DNA from 4 places in the Kluyvera huaxiensis genome. Region 4 is predicted to be linked to each of the others. Evidence: predicted binding sites of a transcription regulator. Region 4 holds the regulator's gene; each other region holds the start of a gene.
The links. Region 4 encodes PurR, which represses purine synthesis genes. Its sites were predicted from a motif close to CANGCAAACGTTTGCNTG; they were not measured.
Positions count from the first base shown of each region.

Region 1: the regulator PurR is predicted to act here: its motif matches at 2,093-2,110, upstream of purT (formate-dependent phosphoribosylglycinamide formyltransferase).
Region 2: the regulator PurR is predicted to act here: its motif matches at 2,632-2,649, upstream of purM (phosphoribosylformylglycinamidine cyclo-ligase).
Region 3: the regulator PurR is predicted to act here: its motif matches at 2,815-2,832, upstream of gcvT (glycine cleavage system aminomethyltransferase GcvT).

Region 1 covers NZ_JBEFLV010000022.1:29,770-33,806, reverse strand. Annotated here, with positions in the region: gene ptrB (oligopeptidase B) at 1-1,244, opposite strand, end outside; gene ABOC97_RS19495 (tellurite resistance TerB family protein) at 1,327-1,968, opposite strand; gene purT (formate-dependent phosphoribosylglycinamide formyltransferase) at 2,150-3,328, shown strand; gene ABOC97_RS19485 (bifunctional 4-hydroxy-2-oxoglutarate aldolase/2-dehydro-3-deoxy-phosphogluconate aldolase) at 3,405-4,037, opposite strand, start outside.
Region 2 covers NZ_JBEFLV010000002.1:107,804-111,840, forward strand. Annotated here, with positions in the region: gene ppk1 (polyphosphate kinase 1) at 1-643, opposite strand, end outside; gene purN (phosphoribosylglycinamide formyltransferase) at 896-1,537, opposite strand; gene purM (phosphoribosylformylglycinamidine cyclo-ligase) at 1,538-2,575, opposite strand; gene bglK (beta-glucoside kinase BglK) at 2,864-3,742, shown strand; gene ABOC97_RS02655 (6-phospho-beta-glucosidase) at 3,767-4,037, shown strand, end outside.
Region 3 covers NZ_JBEFLV010000009.1:91,352-95,388, reverse strand. Annotated here, with positions in the region: gene pepP (Xaa-Pro aminopeptidase) at 1-101, shown strand, start outside; gene ubiH (2-octaprenyl-6-methoxyphenyl hydroxylase) at 98-1,276, shown strand; gene ubiI (FAD-dependent 2-octaprenylphenol hydroxylase) at 1,297-2,499, shown strand; gene gcvT (glycine cleavage system aminomethyltransferase GcvT) at 2,892-3,986, shown strand; gene gcvH (glycine cleavage system protein GcvH) at 4,013-4,037, shown strand, end outside.
Region 4 covers NZ_JBEFLV010000001.1:71,657-75,693, forward strand. Annotated here, with positions in the region: gene punC (purine nucleoside transporter PunC) at 1-357, opposite strand, end outside; gene punR (DNA-binding transcriptional activator PunR) at 469-1,380, shown strand; gene purR (HTH-type transcriptional repressor PurR) at 1,397-2,422, opposite strand; gene cydH (cytochrome bd-I oxidase subunit CydH) at 2,716-2,805, shown strand; gene ABOC97_RS00410 (MFS transporter) at 2,966-4,037, shown strand, end outside.

The sequences.
Region 1 (4,037 bases), on a different contig from region 4:
CGCTCACTGCGATAGCGACTGGCGGCAAAGCCTTTCACTTCCTGCTGTTTAAGTACCTGCCGCTCGCCGCTGTCCATATTCAGCTCAAACAGCGTATCCGGCGTGGTCATCGACGAATAGCCGTAACGCAGACAGGCCGTTTCGGGTTCCGGGTTATAGGCAATCCACGTGACGTACGTTGGATCATCGAAAGCAATCTGCGTTTCCCGCTGGCTGTGGCGGTGGATTTGCCGTAGTCGAATCAAGCCATGTTCGCGCTCTTCAACCACCAGCCAGTCACGGAACAGGGTGAAATCTTCCAGCATGACCGCGTCACGCGGGGCAATCAGCGTTTGCCATGCATGCTCATCCCAGCTATCACTGCGGTATAAACCGAAGTTCTTGCCATCGCGGTTGGAGCGCAGATAGAACTGCTGCTGATAGTGGTCGATGCTGTATTCGTGATCTTTACGGCGCGGTAAATAGGACTGCGGCTGGGCATCTGATTTGTCTGCATCAAGCAGCAGCATTTCGCTGGTCGTCGCGCTGGAGAGCGCAATCACCACATATTTACGCGATGAGGTTTTGTGCAGGCTGACATAAAACGCGTCGTCCGCCTCTTCATAGATCAACTCGTCCTGGACCGTTGGCGTTCCAATATGATGACGCCACACCTGCCACGGCAGCAGCGTGACGGGATGCTGGCGCACATAATAGAGCGTGCGTGAATCGTTGGCCCAGACTACGCCCGGCGAAACGCCCTCAATCACTTCCGGTAGCCAGGTTTCATTTTGCAGATGGCGAATGCGCAGGCCGTACTGACGGCGCGAGAGAAAATCTTCCGTCACCGCCAGCAGGTTATTATCAGGGGCCACATTTAGCCCGCCCAGCGTATAAAACTCACTGTGGGCGGCGCGTTTGTTTTCATCAATCAGTAATGACCAGGCTTCTTCGCCCAGCGCCTGGCGCTGGTAAATCGCGTACTCGCGGCCCGGTTCATAGACCTGACGATAGCGATAGCCGTTTTTGATATACGGTGCTGATACCTCTTTTGGCGGTATGCGGTCAATAATCTCTTTTAATACGCGATCCTGCAGGCTGCGCTGCGATGACATAGCCTCGCGCCCGTAGGCATTCTCCTGCTGCAAATAGTCAAGCACCGCGGGCTGGGATCGCGAATCATCCCGAAGCCAGTAGTAATTATCAACGCGCGTATCACCATGCAAGGTCATGGTGTGGGGTATCCGTTTTGCTTTAGGTGGCATCTCATTATTCTTCTGTATTAGTCACACCCTATAAGGGTGGACAAATTAGACGACGATGCAAGCAAAACCTGTAATAAGTCATTTAAAGTTGCTGTTTTTGCTGCCGTAAATCCTGTTCAATGCCTTCACGCACCTCCACTGGCAGCTTCAAGGCGTCGCCCAGCGCATTCAGATAGCTACGTTCCATAAAGTGATCGATCTCAATCGCGGCGCAGCTGATGAAATACAGTTCCAGCGCCTCTTCTTCATTATGGACATCGCGGGCCAGACGCTGCGGATCAAGCGGTTGTTCAATGGCCTGGGCAATGAGCGCTCGCCCCTGCTCTTCTACGCCCGCCTCACGCAGCTGTTGTTCAATGGCGGCCTGTTCTTTCGCATCAATATGCCCGTCGCTTTTCGCCGCGAAGACCAGCGCTAAAATCAGCCGTTCAGTACGTACATCGAGCGGTGCGGCGGGTTCGCCATACTTCATTTCCGTTTGTGGACTGCCGCGCATTTTGTCTTTGTACTTGTTCCACAGTACGCTGCCCGCTACCGCACCGCCGCCGACCAGCAGCGCACCGGTGCCGTATTTCGCCAGCATTTTCCGCGACGACTTACTGGCAATCAGTAAACCCGCCAGACCGCCCAGAGCGCCAGGCACCAGCATCTGATTCAGCCCACTTTTCCCTTCACCCGACTTTTGCCCCAGCAGCGATTGCAGTTGATTCAACCAGCCTGACATATGACCTCCAATAGAAACGTGTACGACATTCAGACTAGGCGAGCGGATGTCAGAATATGTCTGCGCCGCATAAAGATGCGAAAATTTAACGCGATACCCTCTCCTGCTTGCTGATCCCAAGACAGACGCAAACGTTTTCGTTTATAATGTGCCAAACTTTGGATAGACGGTGGAATAGGTAATGACGTTATTAGGCACAGCTTTGCGTCCTGCTGCGACGCGCGTAATGCTTCTGGGTTCAGGTGAATTGGGTAAAGAAGTGGCCATTGAGTGCCAGCGGTTAGGAATCGAAGTGATCGCCGTCGATCGTTATGCCGATGCCCCGGCAATGCACGTCGCACATCGTTCCTATGTGATTAATATGCTCGACGGTATGGTACTTAAAGCGCTGGTTGAGCAGGAAAAACCAGACTTTATCGTGCCGGAAATTGAGGCTATCGCCACCGATACGCTGATTGAACTCGAGCAGGCAGGCCAGCACGTGGTGCCGTGTGCGCGTGCCACCAAACTGACTATGAACCGCGAAGGCATCCGTCGCCTGGCGGCTGAAACCCTCAAATTACCCACCTCCGCGTACCGTTTTGCCGACAGTGAAGCGCAGTTCCGCCAGGCAGTAGCGAATATTGGCCTCCCCTGTATCGTTAAGCCGGTCATGAGTTCGTCCGGTAAAGGGCAGACCTTTATTCGCCATGAAGAGCAGCTGGCGCAGGCATGGCAGTATGCTCAACAGGGCGGCCGCGCAGGGGCCGGGCGCGTTATTGTTGAAGGGGTGGTGAATTTTGATTTTGAGATAACCCTGCTCACCGTCAATGCGGTCGATGGCGTTCATTTCTGTGCGCCAGTAGGACATCGTCAGGAAGATGGCGACTACCGTGAATCCTGGCAGCCGCAGCAGATGAGCGAGCTGGCGCTGGCGCGTGCGCAGGAAATTGCCCGTGAGGTGGTACTGGCGCTGGGGGGTTACGGGTTATTCGGCGTAGAGCTATTTGTCTGCGGTGATGATGTGGTGTTTAGCGAAGTCTCTCCGCGCCCACACGATACCGGAATGGTGACGCTGATTTCGCAGGACGTCTCTGAGTTTGCCCTGCATGTTCGAGCATTCCTCGGATTACCCGTGGGGGCAATTCGCCAATACGGCCCTTCGGCTTCCGCGGTACTGCTGCCACAGCTGAGTAGCCGTAACGTTACCTTCGATAATGTGCAGAACGCGCTGGGTGCTGGGGTGCAATTGCGCCTGTTCGGCAAACCGGATATTGATGGCTCCCGTCGTATGGGCGTGGCGCTGGCAACGGGCGATAGCGTGGAGCAAGCGGTTGAGCGCGCAAAAATCGCCGCGGCTGCCGTCATCGTTCAAGGGTAATAAAAAAGGCGGGCTGCTTGCGCATACCCGCCCTTCTTATCTGCGACCCGAAAACCAAATCGGGCAGACAGTTATCTTACAGCTTAGCACCTTCAACTGCTTCACGAGCCAGTTTGGTGATGCGATCGTAATCGCCAGCTTCCAGCGCGTCAGCTGGAACTAACCATGAACCACCGATGCACAGAACGCTTTTCAGTGCCAGATAGTCACGGTAGTTAGCTGGGGAGATACCGCCAGTTGGGCAGAAACGGATGTGAGAGAATGGACCTGCAATCGCCTGCAGCGCTTTCACGCCACCGTTGGCTTCAGCCGGGAAGAATTTGAACTCTTTCAGACCATGTTCCATACCCAGCATCAGTTCAGATACAGAGCAGATACCCGGGATCAGCGGGATAGTGCCTGCAGTCGCTGCTTTCAGCAGATTGTCGGTCAGGCCCGGGCTGATAGCAAACTGCGCGCCAGCTTCGGTGACTTCTTTCAGCTGCTGTGCGTTGGTCACGGTACCCGCGCCGACGATAGCATCCGGAACTTCTTTAGCAATAGCGCGGATAGCATCCATCGCGCATGCGGTACGCAGCGTCACTTCCAGGACGCGTACGCCGCCTGCAACCAGCGCTTTCGCCATCGGTACTGCGTGCTCAAGCTTGTTAACCACGATAACCGGTACTACCGGGCCGGTGGTCAGGATTGCTTCTGCAGTTGTTTTCCA
Region 2 (4,037 bases), on a different contig from region 4:
AGAAGCCTTTGAAGATATCATCCAGGCAGTAACGAAGAATGTTATCCAGCAAGATCATCGGCTTACGGCGACGCGGTGTTTCTGGCGGCAGATTGACGAAACGCGGTACTTTATCGGATGGAATTTCCAGCAGCGCGTAGTTAATTTCATCGCCGCGAATAATTTCCACCGCTAAATAGGTGTAATCATCTTTCAGGAACTGCACCAGATCGGTTTCCCGGTTCAGCAGAATCGGGGTGATATGCTGGCGCAAATGCTGTTTAAAATAGTGGCGCAGCCAGCCTTGCTGGTTGGCGGAAAGCTGGCGTTCGTTAATCAGGAAGATTTGGTTGCGTGCCATTTCCAGCAGCAGCTCATTGTACAGACCATCAAACTCCTGATCGGCTTTCAGCACTCGCGCCTGAATCCGGGTCAGAAGATGGCGAGAATGCGTGGTCACGCCCTGTTCTTCGCTGATGATAATCCGTCGCTTCAGTTCGGCGAAGCGGACTTTATAGAACTCGTCGAGGTTGTTGGAGTAAATCCCCAGAAAACGCATACGCTCAATCAGCGGATTGCTTTTGTCTGCCGCTTCCTGAAGGACACGCTCGTTGAATGACAACCAGCTTAGTTCTTTTTCGATGTACAGTTTTTCCTGACCCATTACTACTCACACTCCGGTTTGTCCACGGGACGCGGCAAAGTCGTCTCACTGTTTATATTGCTAGCTTTGCCAGACGATGTCCAACTGTGTCAGCTAAGTATGACAGTAATCCTATTTCCCATAAGAAAATATTCATTATTCTTTTTGATATCTAAGTCTTTTTTGCCGTTTGTGCTGACCCTAACCAGGCAGATTACAGGCATAAAAAAGAGGGCCGCAGTGGCCCTCTTTAAGTCGTGTGCTGATGCGATATTACTCGTCCGCCGCGTAGCCTGCCGGAGGCAGCCTGACGCCATCAATCCAGGCATGATTGTCCTGCATTTTCAAGCGTCCATCGAGGAACCAGCCCACCACCAGCGGGTAGATAGCATGTTCCTGAACCTGCACTCGCGAGGTAATTTCATCTTCGTCATCGCCGTCGAAAACCGGCACTTTAGCCTGTAAAATTACCGGCCCGCCGTCCAGCTCTTCGGTAACGAAATGCACGGAAGTCCCGTGTTCGGCGTCGCCATTTTCCAGCGCCTGACGATGGGTGTTCAGACCCGGATATTTTGGCAGCAGGGAAGGGTGGATATTGAGCAATTTCCCCTGATAGTGCTGAACGAAATCGGCGCTGAGAATACGCATATAGCCCGCCAGAACCACAACATCGGGGGCATAGGCGTCGATTTCATGCATCAGCTCACGGTCAAATGCTTCCCGGCTAGCAAATTGGCTGGCGGCCAGCGCGTGCTGCGGGATACCCGCATCGCGCGCGCGCTCAAGGCCGAATGCGTCGGCCTTATTGCTGAAAACCGCCCGAATGGTGCCATTAATCCTTTTTTGCTCACAGGCGTCGATAATTGCCTGCAAATTGCTGCCGTTGCCGGAAATCAGCACCACGATGTTTTTCATTTATTCGATGACCACACGCTGTTCGGAATCAGTGGCTTTGATATAGCCGATTTTCCACGCGTTTTCACCTTTTTCGTTCATCAGCGCAATCGCTTTGTCCGCTTGATCGGCAGCCAGTGCAATCACCATACCGACGCCGCAGTTAAAGGTGCGGTACATTTCATGACGGCTGACGTTACCGGCATCCTGCAACCAGCTGAATACGGCTGGCCACTGCCAGGAGGATTCATCGATCACGGCCTGGGTGTTATCCGGCAGAACGCGCGGAATGTTTTCCCAGAAACCGCCGCCGGTCAGGTGGGCGATAGCGTGGACGTCAACGCTCGCGATCAGTTCAAGAATAGACTTCACGTAGATGCGGGTTGGTGCCAGCAGATGGTCGGCCAGCGTTTTGCCTTCCAGTTGAGTCGTGTCCGGGTTGCAGCCGCTTACTTCCACAATTTTGCGAACCAGAGAGTAGCCGTTGGAGTGCGGGCCGCTGGAGCCAAGGGCAATCAGCACGTCGCCGTCGGCAACTTTGCTGCCGTCGATGATTTCTGATTTTTCAACTACGCCAACGCAGAAGCCCGCGACGTCGTAATCTTCACCGTGGTACATCCCCGGCATTTCAGCCGTTTCACCGCCGACCAGCGCGCAGCCGGACTGCAGGCAGCCCTCGGCGATACCGCTGATAACGCTAGCTGCGGTATCAACGTCCAGTTTGCCAGTGGCATAGTAGTCGAGGAAGAACAGCGGCTCGGCGCCCTGAACCACCAGATCGTTAACGCACATGGCGACCAGATCGATACCGATAGTATCGTGACGCTTTAAATCCATCGCTAAGCGTAATTTTGTGCCAACGCCGTCAGTGCCTGAAACCAGCACCGGTTCGCGATATTTTTGCGGCAGTGCGCACAATGCACCGAATCCACCTAATCCACCCATCACTTCCGGACGGCGAGTTTTCTTCACCACCCCTTTGATACGGTCAACCAGAGCGTTTCCTGCGTCAATATCAACACCGGCATCTTTATAGCTGAGAGAGGTTTTGTCGGTCACTGCTAAGTCTCCACGCGTTTGCGTTAGCAAGAAAAATCGGCGCAATTCTATCAGCCCAGGCAAACGTTTGCGAGCCTATTCTGCACCCATTTTTTAACACCTGATTTTTCCACCTATTCAGCAATTAAATTGGTTGAATATGATACTGCTCACGAAAATGAAACCGGGTACATCCTTGTCCTTGCATCCATTGTGCATAATCCACATCATATGACTGAAACCGGTTTCTGTTTTTTGTTACAGATGACCGAACAAGAGATTTGAACGCAGCCAGAAGGGATGAATGGAATGAAAATCGCTGCTTTTGATATTGGTGGTACGGCGTTAAAAATGGGCGTAGTCGATGCAAATGGTGGATTGCTGGAAAAAGGAAAACAGCCCATCAGCAATAGCGACGGTGAGCAAATTCTTTCAGCCATTGAAGCCTGGATTGCTGCACATCCTCAGTGTACCGGTATCGCGATAAGCGCACCGGGCTACGTTAACCCGCACACCGGCTATATCGAGATGGGCGGTGCTATCCGTCGGTTCGACAACTTCGCGATTAAAGAGTGGCTTGAGGAGCGCTGCGGTTTACCCGTCGCCATCGAGAATGATGCGAACTGCGTACTGCTGGCCGAGCGTTGGCAGGGCAAAGCGACTGAGATGGCGAATTTCCTGGTGCTGACTATCGGCACCGGCATCGGCGGCGCTATTTTCTGCAATAACCAACTGGTGCACGGTGCGCGTTTTCGCGCCGGTGAATTTGGCTATATGCAAACTTCACGTCCCGGCTCCCGCGATGTTCGACGCTACTCAATGAACGAAAACTGCACCCTGCGCGTACTGCGCTATCGCTATGCGCAGCATATTGGCAAACCGCTGGACGAAGTGACCGGCGAGGAGATCTTCGACCGCTTCGACGCGGGCGATGCCGTCTGCCGGCGGTTGGTTGCAGAGTTTTTCAACGGTATTGGAACGGGGCTCTATAACCTGGTCAATCTGTTTGATCCACAAACCATTCTCATCGGCGGCGGCATCGTTGAACGCCCCGGTTTTCTGGCGCTGATGCGTGAGCATCTGGCCTGGTTCGGTATCGCCGACTACATCGATACGGTCAGCCACGGTAATGACGCCGGGCTGATTGGCGCGGTTTATCATTTCAATCAGCAATACTCGCAGCGATAACTTACTGATTAACGAGGGAAAGATATGTCTGGATTTAAAGCTGGGTTTCTCTGGGGCGGCGCGGTAGCTGCACATCAACTGGAAGGTGGCTGGAAAGAGGGCGGCAAGGGCGCCAGCGTCGCGGATGTGATGACCGCCGGTGCGCACGGCGTACCACGTGAAATTACCGACGGCGTACTGCCGGGGAAGAACTACCCAAACCACGAAGCCATTGATTTCTATCATCGCTATAAAGACGATCTGCAACTGTTCGCTGAGATGGGCTATAAATGCTTCCGTACCTCCATTGCCTGGA
Region 3 (4,037 bases), on a different contig from region 4:
ACATTCTCATCACCGAAGACGGTAACGAAAATCTCACCGCCGATGTGGTGAAAACGGCAGATGACATTGAAGCGTTAATGGCGGCGGCGCGCCAGCTATGAGCCTGATTATTGTCGGCGGCGGGATGACCGGTGCAACGCTGGCGCTGGCGGTCTCGCATCTCACTGAGGGCCGTTTGCCGGTTCACCTGGTCGAGGCGGCAGATATTAATGCTGCCCAGCATCCGGGATTTGACGCCAGGGCGATTGCGCTGGCGGCGGGTACTTGCCAGCAGCTGGCGAAAATTGGCCTTTGGCAGGCCATCGCCGACTGCGCGACGGCTATCACCACCGTTCACGTCAGCGATCGCGGACATGCCGGTTTTGTAACTTTAGACGCGGCTGATTACCGTTTGGCGGCGCTGGGGAATGTGGTTGAACTGCACGATGTGGGTCAACGGCTTTTCACCCTGCTGCACAAAGCGCGCGGCGTTATGCTGCATTGCCCTTCGCGGGTGACGCAGGTAGCGCGGCAAACCGACGGCGTCAGCGTGACGCTGGATAACGGTGAAACGCTGAACGGCAAACTGTTGGTTGCCGCTGATGGCTCGCGCTCAACGCTTGGCGAACAGTGTGGTATCCACTGGCAGCAAGAGCCTTATAACCAGGTCGCGGTGATTGCTAACGTGACCGCCGCCGTTGCTCATCAGGGGCGCGCATTCGAGCGCTTTACTGAATATGGGCCACTGGCGATGTTACCCATGTCGCAGAATCGCTGCTCGCTGGTGTGGTGCCATCCGCTGGAACGCCATGACGAGGTTTTAAGCTGGTCCGATGCACGTTTTTGCCATGAGTTGCAGCAGGCATTTGGCTGGCGCTTAGGGCAAATCACGCAAACAGGTGCACGTAGCGTCTATCCGCTGTCGTTGACCACCGCTACGCGAACGGTATCGCACCGACTGGCGCTGGTTGGTAATGCCGCGCAGACGCTGCATCCGATTGCCGGGCAAGGGTTTAATCTCGGTATGCGTGATGTGATGACGCTGGCGGAAACGCTGACACAGGCGCATAACGCCCAGCAGGATATCGGTGACTATGCGCTACTTTGTCAGTATCAACGCCAGCGCGCGGAGGATAAATCCGCGACTATCGGCGTCACCGATAGCCTGGTACATCTGTTCGCTAATCGTTGGGCTCCTTTGGTTGCCGGGCGTAACGCAGGGCTGATGGCGATGGAATTGTTTACCCCCGCACGCGATGTGCTGGCGCAGCGGACGCTGGGCTGGGTCGCCCGCTAGAAGCAGTTTAAGGAGTTAATGTGCAGAGTGTTGATGTTGCCATCGTAGGCGGTGGAATGGTTGGGCTGGCGGTGGCCTGCGGTTTACAGGGCAGCGGCCTGCGGGTTGCGGTGCTGGAGCAATCGTTGCCACACGAACTAGCAGCCGATGCGCCACCCGCACTGCGTGTGTCGGCCATTAATGCTGGTAGCGAAAAACTGCTGTCAAAGCTGGACGTCTGGTCGGCGATTGTCGCCCAGCGCGCCAGCTGCTATCACGGTATGGAAGTGTGGGATAAAGACAGTTTTGGTCGCATTGCGTTTGACGATCGCAGTATGGGCTACAGCCATCTCGGTCATATCGTCGAGAACGCAGTGATTCATCACGCTTTATGGCAGAAAGCCGAGCGTTGTGCTGACGTAAGCCTAATGGCTCCTGCCGAACTTCAGCAAGTGGTGTGGGGCGAGAATGAAGCCTTTCTGACGCTCAAAGATGGCAATATGCTGACCGCTCGCCTGGTGGTTGGCGCTGATGGTGCAAACTCATGGCTGCGCAGCAAAGCTGATATTCCGCTGACCTTCTGGGATTATCGCCATTATGCGCTGGTGGCGACGGTTCGCACTGCAGATGCGCACGATGCGGTGGCGCGTCAGTGCTTCCATGGTGAAGGAATTCTCGCGTTTCTGCCGTTATCCGATCCAAACCTGTGCTCTATCGTTTGGTCGTTATCGCCGCAGGAAGCCGAACGGATGCAGCAGGCCAGCGAGGCCGAGTTTAACCAGGCGCTGAATATTGCCTTTGATAATCGTCTGGGGCTGTGCAAGGTCGAGAGTGAACGGCAAATCTATCCGCTGACTGGGCGCTACGCGCGGCAGTTTGCTGCGCATCGTCTGGCGCTGGTAGGCGACGCGGCGCACACCATTCATCCGTTAGCCGGGCAGGGTGTCAATTTGGGCTTTATGGATGCGGCTGAACTTATCGATGAGCTCAAGCGTTTACATGCGCAAGGGAAAGATTTCGGCCAGCATTTCTATCTGCGTCGCTATGAGCGCAGCCGTAAGCACAGCGCTGCGATGATGCTCGCGGGGATGCAGGGTTTCCGCGAACTGTTCGCGGGCGAAAACCCGGCGAAAAAACTGCTGCGTGACATTGGCCTGAAATTGGCGGATACCCTTCCCGGCGTGAAACCACAGCTGATTCGTCAGGCGATGGGCCTGAATGACCTGCCAGAGTGGCTTCGTTAAGTCGATCACACTTTTGCTCCCGGTGGCCCCGCCGGGAGTCTGACTCCTCATTTGAAAAAATCTAATTTCACGTTGTTTTTCGCATTAGATTTTTTAATCCGCTCGTTTTCATGTTACGGAAAACACGCCTCGTTTTCCGCATGAAATATCATCTTATGCTGAATCTATCGCCATTGTTGTTAATTATATGTGGTGTATTTCGCTTTTTTGTAGTCAATCATTCTGTATGCTTTTTCGCGGCTTTTGGTCATAAGCTAATGTGATGTCCCCTTTTTCCTGATGGTTTAGCACGGTGTTCAGTGGTAAGTTCAAGGAAAAGAGAACGTTTGCGTCGGCACCTGAAGAGGCGTCGTCGTTAGGTTTTGTGGTGCGATATATTCAACGAGGACATGATGGCTCAACAAACGCCTTTGTATGACCAGCACGTGTTATGTGGCGCGCGCATGGTAGATTTCCACGGCTGGATGATGCCGCTGCACTATGGCTCGCAGATTGATGAGCACCACGCGGTGCGCACTGACGCCGGGATGTTCGATGTGTCGCATATGACCATCGTTGATCTTCACGGCAGCCGGACCCGCGAGTTCCTGCGCTACCTGCTGGCGAATGATGTCGCCAAGCTCACCAAACCCGGTAAAGCGCTTTATAGCGGTATGCTAAATGCATCGGGCGGCGTGATTGACGACCTTATTGTTTATTACCTCACCGAAGATTATTTCCGCCTCGTCGTCAACTCAGCCACCCGCGAAAAAGACCTCTCCTGGATTACCCAACACGCCGAACCATACGCTATCGACATCACTGTCCGTGACGATCTGTCGCTGATTGCGGTGCAGGGCCCGAACGCGCAGGCGAAAGCGACCAGCTTGTTTAGCGATGAACAGCGTCATGCGGTTGAAGGAATGAAACCTTTCTTTGGCGTACAGGCGGGCGACTTCTTTATCGCCACCACGGGTTACACCGGTGAAGCGGGCTACGAAATTGCGCTGCCAAAAGAGCAGGCCGCTGATTTCTGGCAGAAATTGGTACAGGCGGGCGTGAAGCCTTGTGGTCTTGGCGCGCGCGATACGCTGCGTCTGGAAGCCGGCATGAATCTGTACGGCCAGGAGATGGACGAAAGTATCTCTCCGCTGGCGGCCAACATGGGCTGGACTATCGCCTGGGAACCGGCCGACCGTAACTTTATCGGTCGTGAAGTGCTGGAGCTGGAACGCGAAAAAGGTACCGAGCAGTTGGTTGGTCTGGTCATGACTGAAAAAGGTGTGCTGCGCGGTGAACTGCCGGTGCGCTTTACCGATGCCAACGGCAATGCCCATGAAGGGGTTATCACCAGCGGAACGTTCTCGCCAACGTTAGGCCACAGTATTGCGCTGGCCCGCGTCCCGGCAGGGATTGGCGAGACGGCGATTGTACAAATCCGTAACCGTGAAATGCCGGTAAAGGTCACTAAACCTATTTTTGTACGCAACGGTAAGTCCGTAGCGTAACCGATTATTATTCTGGAGATTTCTTGATGAGCAACGTACCAGCAGAACTGA
Region 4 (4,037 bases):
GACCATCGCCTGCCAGGTGACAGCTGCGGCACAGACGCCGACCGCTTGCACAAAGCGCAGCACCAGCAGTGTGGTGCCATCGCGTACCCACAGCATCCCCAGACAACCAATGGCGAAAATGGTTAAACCCGCCAACAGAATAGGTTTACGGCCATAGCGGTCAGACAGTGGCCCCCACAGCAGTTGCGCTATCGCGAAACCCGCGAGGAACAGACTCAGGCTGGCACTCACTGCGGATGCCGGCGTTTGCAGGTCTTCCTGAATGGCCGCGAAGGCTGGCAGGTACATATCGGTCGCCAAAAAGCCCAGCACGCTGAGTCCCGCGAGCCAGACTAAAAATCCTTTCCCAGGTTGCATAAATCGCCCTTTTTATCGTTAGTAAATAGTCCGGCAGAGTGTAGAGAGTGCAATAGCGGTTGTGAAACGCTAATATTTGAGTCATGGGTTCAAATTTTTTGCAGGCAAAAAATGTGGTCTGAATATTCTCTGGAAGTGGTTGATGCGGTAGCCCGTAATGGTAGTTTTAGCGCGGCAGCGCAGGAGCTGCACCGGGTGCCTTCAGCGGTTAGCTATACGGTGCGTCAGCTTGAAGAGTGGCTGGCGGTCCCGCTGTTTGAACGACGCCATCGGGATGTTGAATTAACGCCCGCGGGAGCATGGTTTTTAAAGGAAGGGCGCTCTGTCATCAAAAAAATGCAGATCACGCGCCAGCAATGCCAGCAGATTGCTAACGGCTGGCGCGGGCAGTTAGCCATTGCCGTCGATAATATCGTTAAACCGGAACGTACCCGCCAGCTGATTGTCGATTTTTACCGTCATTTTAACGATGTTGAACTGATTGTTTTTCAGGAAGTGTTCAACGGCGTGTGGGACGCCCTGGCTGATGGACGCGTGGAATTAGCGATTGGCGCCACCCAGGCCATTCCGGTCGGTGGGCGCTTTGCTTTTCGCGATATGGGCATGCTGAACTGGCACTGCGTGGTGGCGAGCTCCCATCCTCTGGCGAAGATGGAAGGCCCGCTTAGCGATGAAGTGTTGCGCAACTGGCCATCGCTGGTGCGCGAAGATACCTCGCGTTCATTACCCAAACGTACGACCTGGCTGCTGGATAACCAAAAGAGGGTGGTAGTACCGGACTGGGAATCCTCGGAAACCTGCATTTCAGCAGGGCTGTGTGCCGCAATGGTCCCCGGACATCGGGCGCAGCCGTGGCTGGATAGCGGGGAGTGGGTGGCGTTGACGCTGGAAAATCCCTTCCCGGATGCGGCTTGCTGTGTGACCTGGCAGCAAAGCGAAGCTTCGCCAGCATTAAATTGGCTGCTGGAGTATCTGGGGGACAGTGAGACGTTAAACGAGGAGTGGTTGCGGACGCCCGTGTAAGGCGTCCGTTGGAAAATTAACGGCGGTAGTCGCGGTACGGGCCGTCGGCCACGGAGCGACGCTCGATAAGGCGTGGATGCACCTCAATCGACTGCGACTCTTCGCGCTTGCTGACGATACGGTCCATCAGCATATTGAAGGCCGTTTCACCGAGCGAATCTTTTGGCTGGTGAATGGTGGTCAGCGCCGGCGTAAAGAAGCGGGAGTTGCGCACGTTATCGTAACCGATGAGTGAAATATCCTGCGGCACGCGCAGCCCCATCTCATCGGCGGCGCAGAGCGCACCCATCGCCATCACATCACCGCCGCAGAAGATGGCGGTAGGGCGCGGGTGCTGAGACAGAATCTGCTGCATCGCGCGATAGCCTGACTCGGGCTCAAAGTCGCCCTGAACAATCCAGCTAGCCGGGACGTTGATCAGCGCTTCTTCCATTGCCTTCATGAAGCCCGCCAGACGACCTGCGCCGGTGTTACGCTCCAGTGGGCCAGGGATCACGCCAATATCGCGATGGCCGCGCTCGATGAGGTAACGACCAGCCATATAGCCGCCTTCAAAGGCGTTATCGATAACCGAATCGGTAAAATCAGCTTTAGCTTCACCCCAGTCCATCACCACCATAGGAATGTGACGATACTCTTCGAGCATAGTCAGCAGGGGTTCTGGATACTCAGAGCACATGACCAGCAGGCCATCGACGCGTTTTTGCGCCATCATCGACAGATAAGCGCGCTGCTTTTCTAGATTGTTCCACGCGTTGCCGAGAATCAGGGTATAGCCTTTCTCAAAGCAGTTTTTCTCAACGGCTTCGATAATTTCGGCAAAGTAGGCGGCCTCGCTGCTGGTGGCCAGCAAACCAATCGATTTGGTGTGATTGACCTTCAAGCTACGGGCAACGGCGCTCGGTGAGTAATGCAGCTCTTTGATAGCCGCCCACACGGCTTCGCGCGTATCTTCAGCGACAAAACGCGTTTTGTTAATTACATGTGATACGGTTGTAGTGGAAACGTTTGCGCGCTTCGCTACATCTTTAATTGTTGCCATTCCATCTCACTCCAGACCCTGGCCTGCCCCTGATAAAATCGAAAGGAAAACGTTTGCCTTCACACACCCTGGCACAATCTTAGTGATTGTGATTCGCCGGGAAACGATACAGGACGACAGGAGGGGGTCAATGGCCGGTACGCTCATAAATAAGCGTCGAATTTTGACTTATCCTGGCGCAAAGTGGAAGAGCAAAAACAAACATCCTGCTAAATCTGTGAAGATTTTTACGATTAACTGTGCAAAAATGATTAAACGCAGTTTTACTGTGGTAATCAAAAGGAGAAAAATTGATGAGTACCGATCTTAAACTGTCTCTCTGTACGACCGTTATTGCGCTGGCTCTGATCGTCGCTGCAGGTTTTACCGCTATTTTGCATTAATTCCCCAGTGAGGGGGCATCCGCTCCCTCACGACTGATTGTTACTCATTTCGCAATAATCTTTTGCAGTTTTGTACACTTCTGTTTTTCTGTGATTGATGTCATGCTTTTGCACTATGTTGCCAGGCCGCGTCCAGACTGCGGCTAAACGGAGTCATTGCATGAAAATTAACTTTCCCTTACTAGCGTTAGCTATCGGGGCATTTGGTATTGGTACCACAGAGTTCTCACCGATGGGGCTGCTGCCCGTTATTGCGAAAGGCGTTGACGTCTCCATACCGGCGGCCGGAATGCTGATCAGCGCCTATGCGGTAGGGGTTATGGTCGGTGCGCCGCTGATGACGCTGCTGTTGTCCCATCGCGGCCGTCGTAACGCTCTGATCTTCCTGATGGCCATTTTTACGCTGGGCAACGTGCTGTCGGCTATTTCGCCGGACTATACCACCCTGATGCTGTCGCGCATTATTACCAGTCTCAACCACGGAGCGTTCTTCGGTCTGGGATCGGTTGTAGCGGCAAGCGTAGTGCCAAAACACAAGCAGGCCAGCGCGGTCGCCACCATGTTTATGGGGCTGACGATTGCCAATATTGGCGGCGTTCCTGCGGCAACCTGGCTTGGTGAAACAATTGGCTGGCGAATGTCGTTCCTGGCTACAGCGGGTCTTGGGGTGATTGCAATCGCGAGCCTGTGGCTGTCTCTGCCGAAAGGCGGGGCGGGGGAAAAGCCGGATGTTAAACGTGAACTGTCGGTTCTGGTTCGCCCACAGGTGCTTTCCGCACTGCTTACCACCGTGCTGGGTGCGGGGGCGATGTTCACCCTCTATACCTATATCTCACCGGTTCTGCACAGCATTACGCATGCGACTTCTGGTTTTATTACCCTGATGCTGGTGTTAATTGGCGTCGGCTTCTCAATTGGTAACTATTTGGGCGGCAAGTTCGCTGACCGCTCGGTGAGTGGGACGCTGAAAGGTTTCCTGCTGCTGTTGATGGTGATTATGCTGGCGATCCCATTCCTTGCGCAAACGCAGATAGGGGCCGCCGTCAGCATGGTGGTGTGGGGCGCGGCAACCTTTGCGGTGGTGCCTCCGCTACAGATGCGGGTGATGCGCGTGGCGCATGAAGCTCCGGGGCTATCGTCATCGGTGAATATTGGCGCGTTCAACCTGGGCAATGCGCTGGGTGCGGTAGCCGGTGGTGCGGTGATTTCCGGTGGTCTGGGTTACAGCTTTG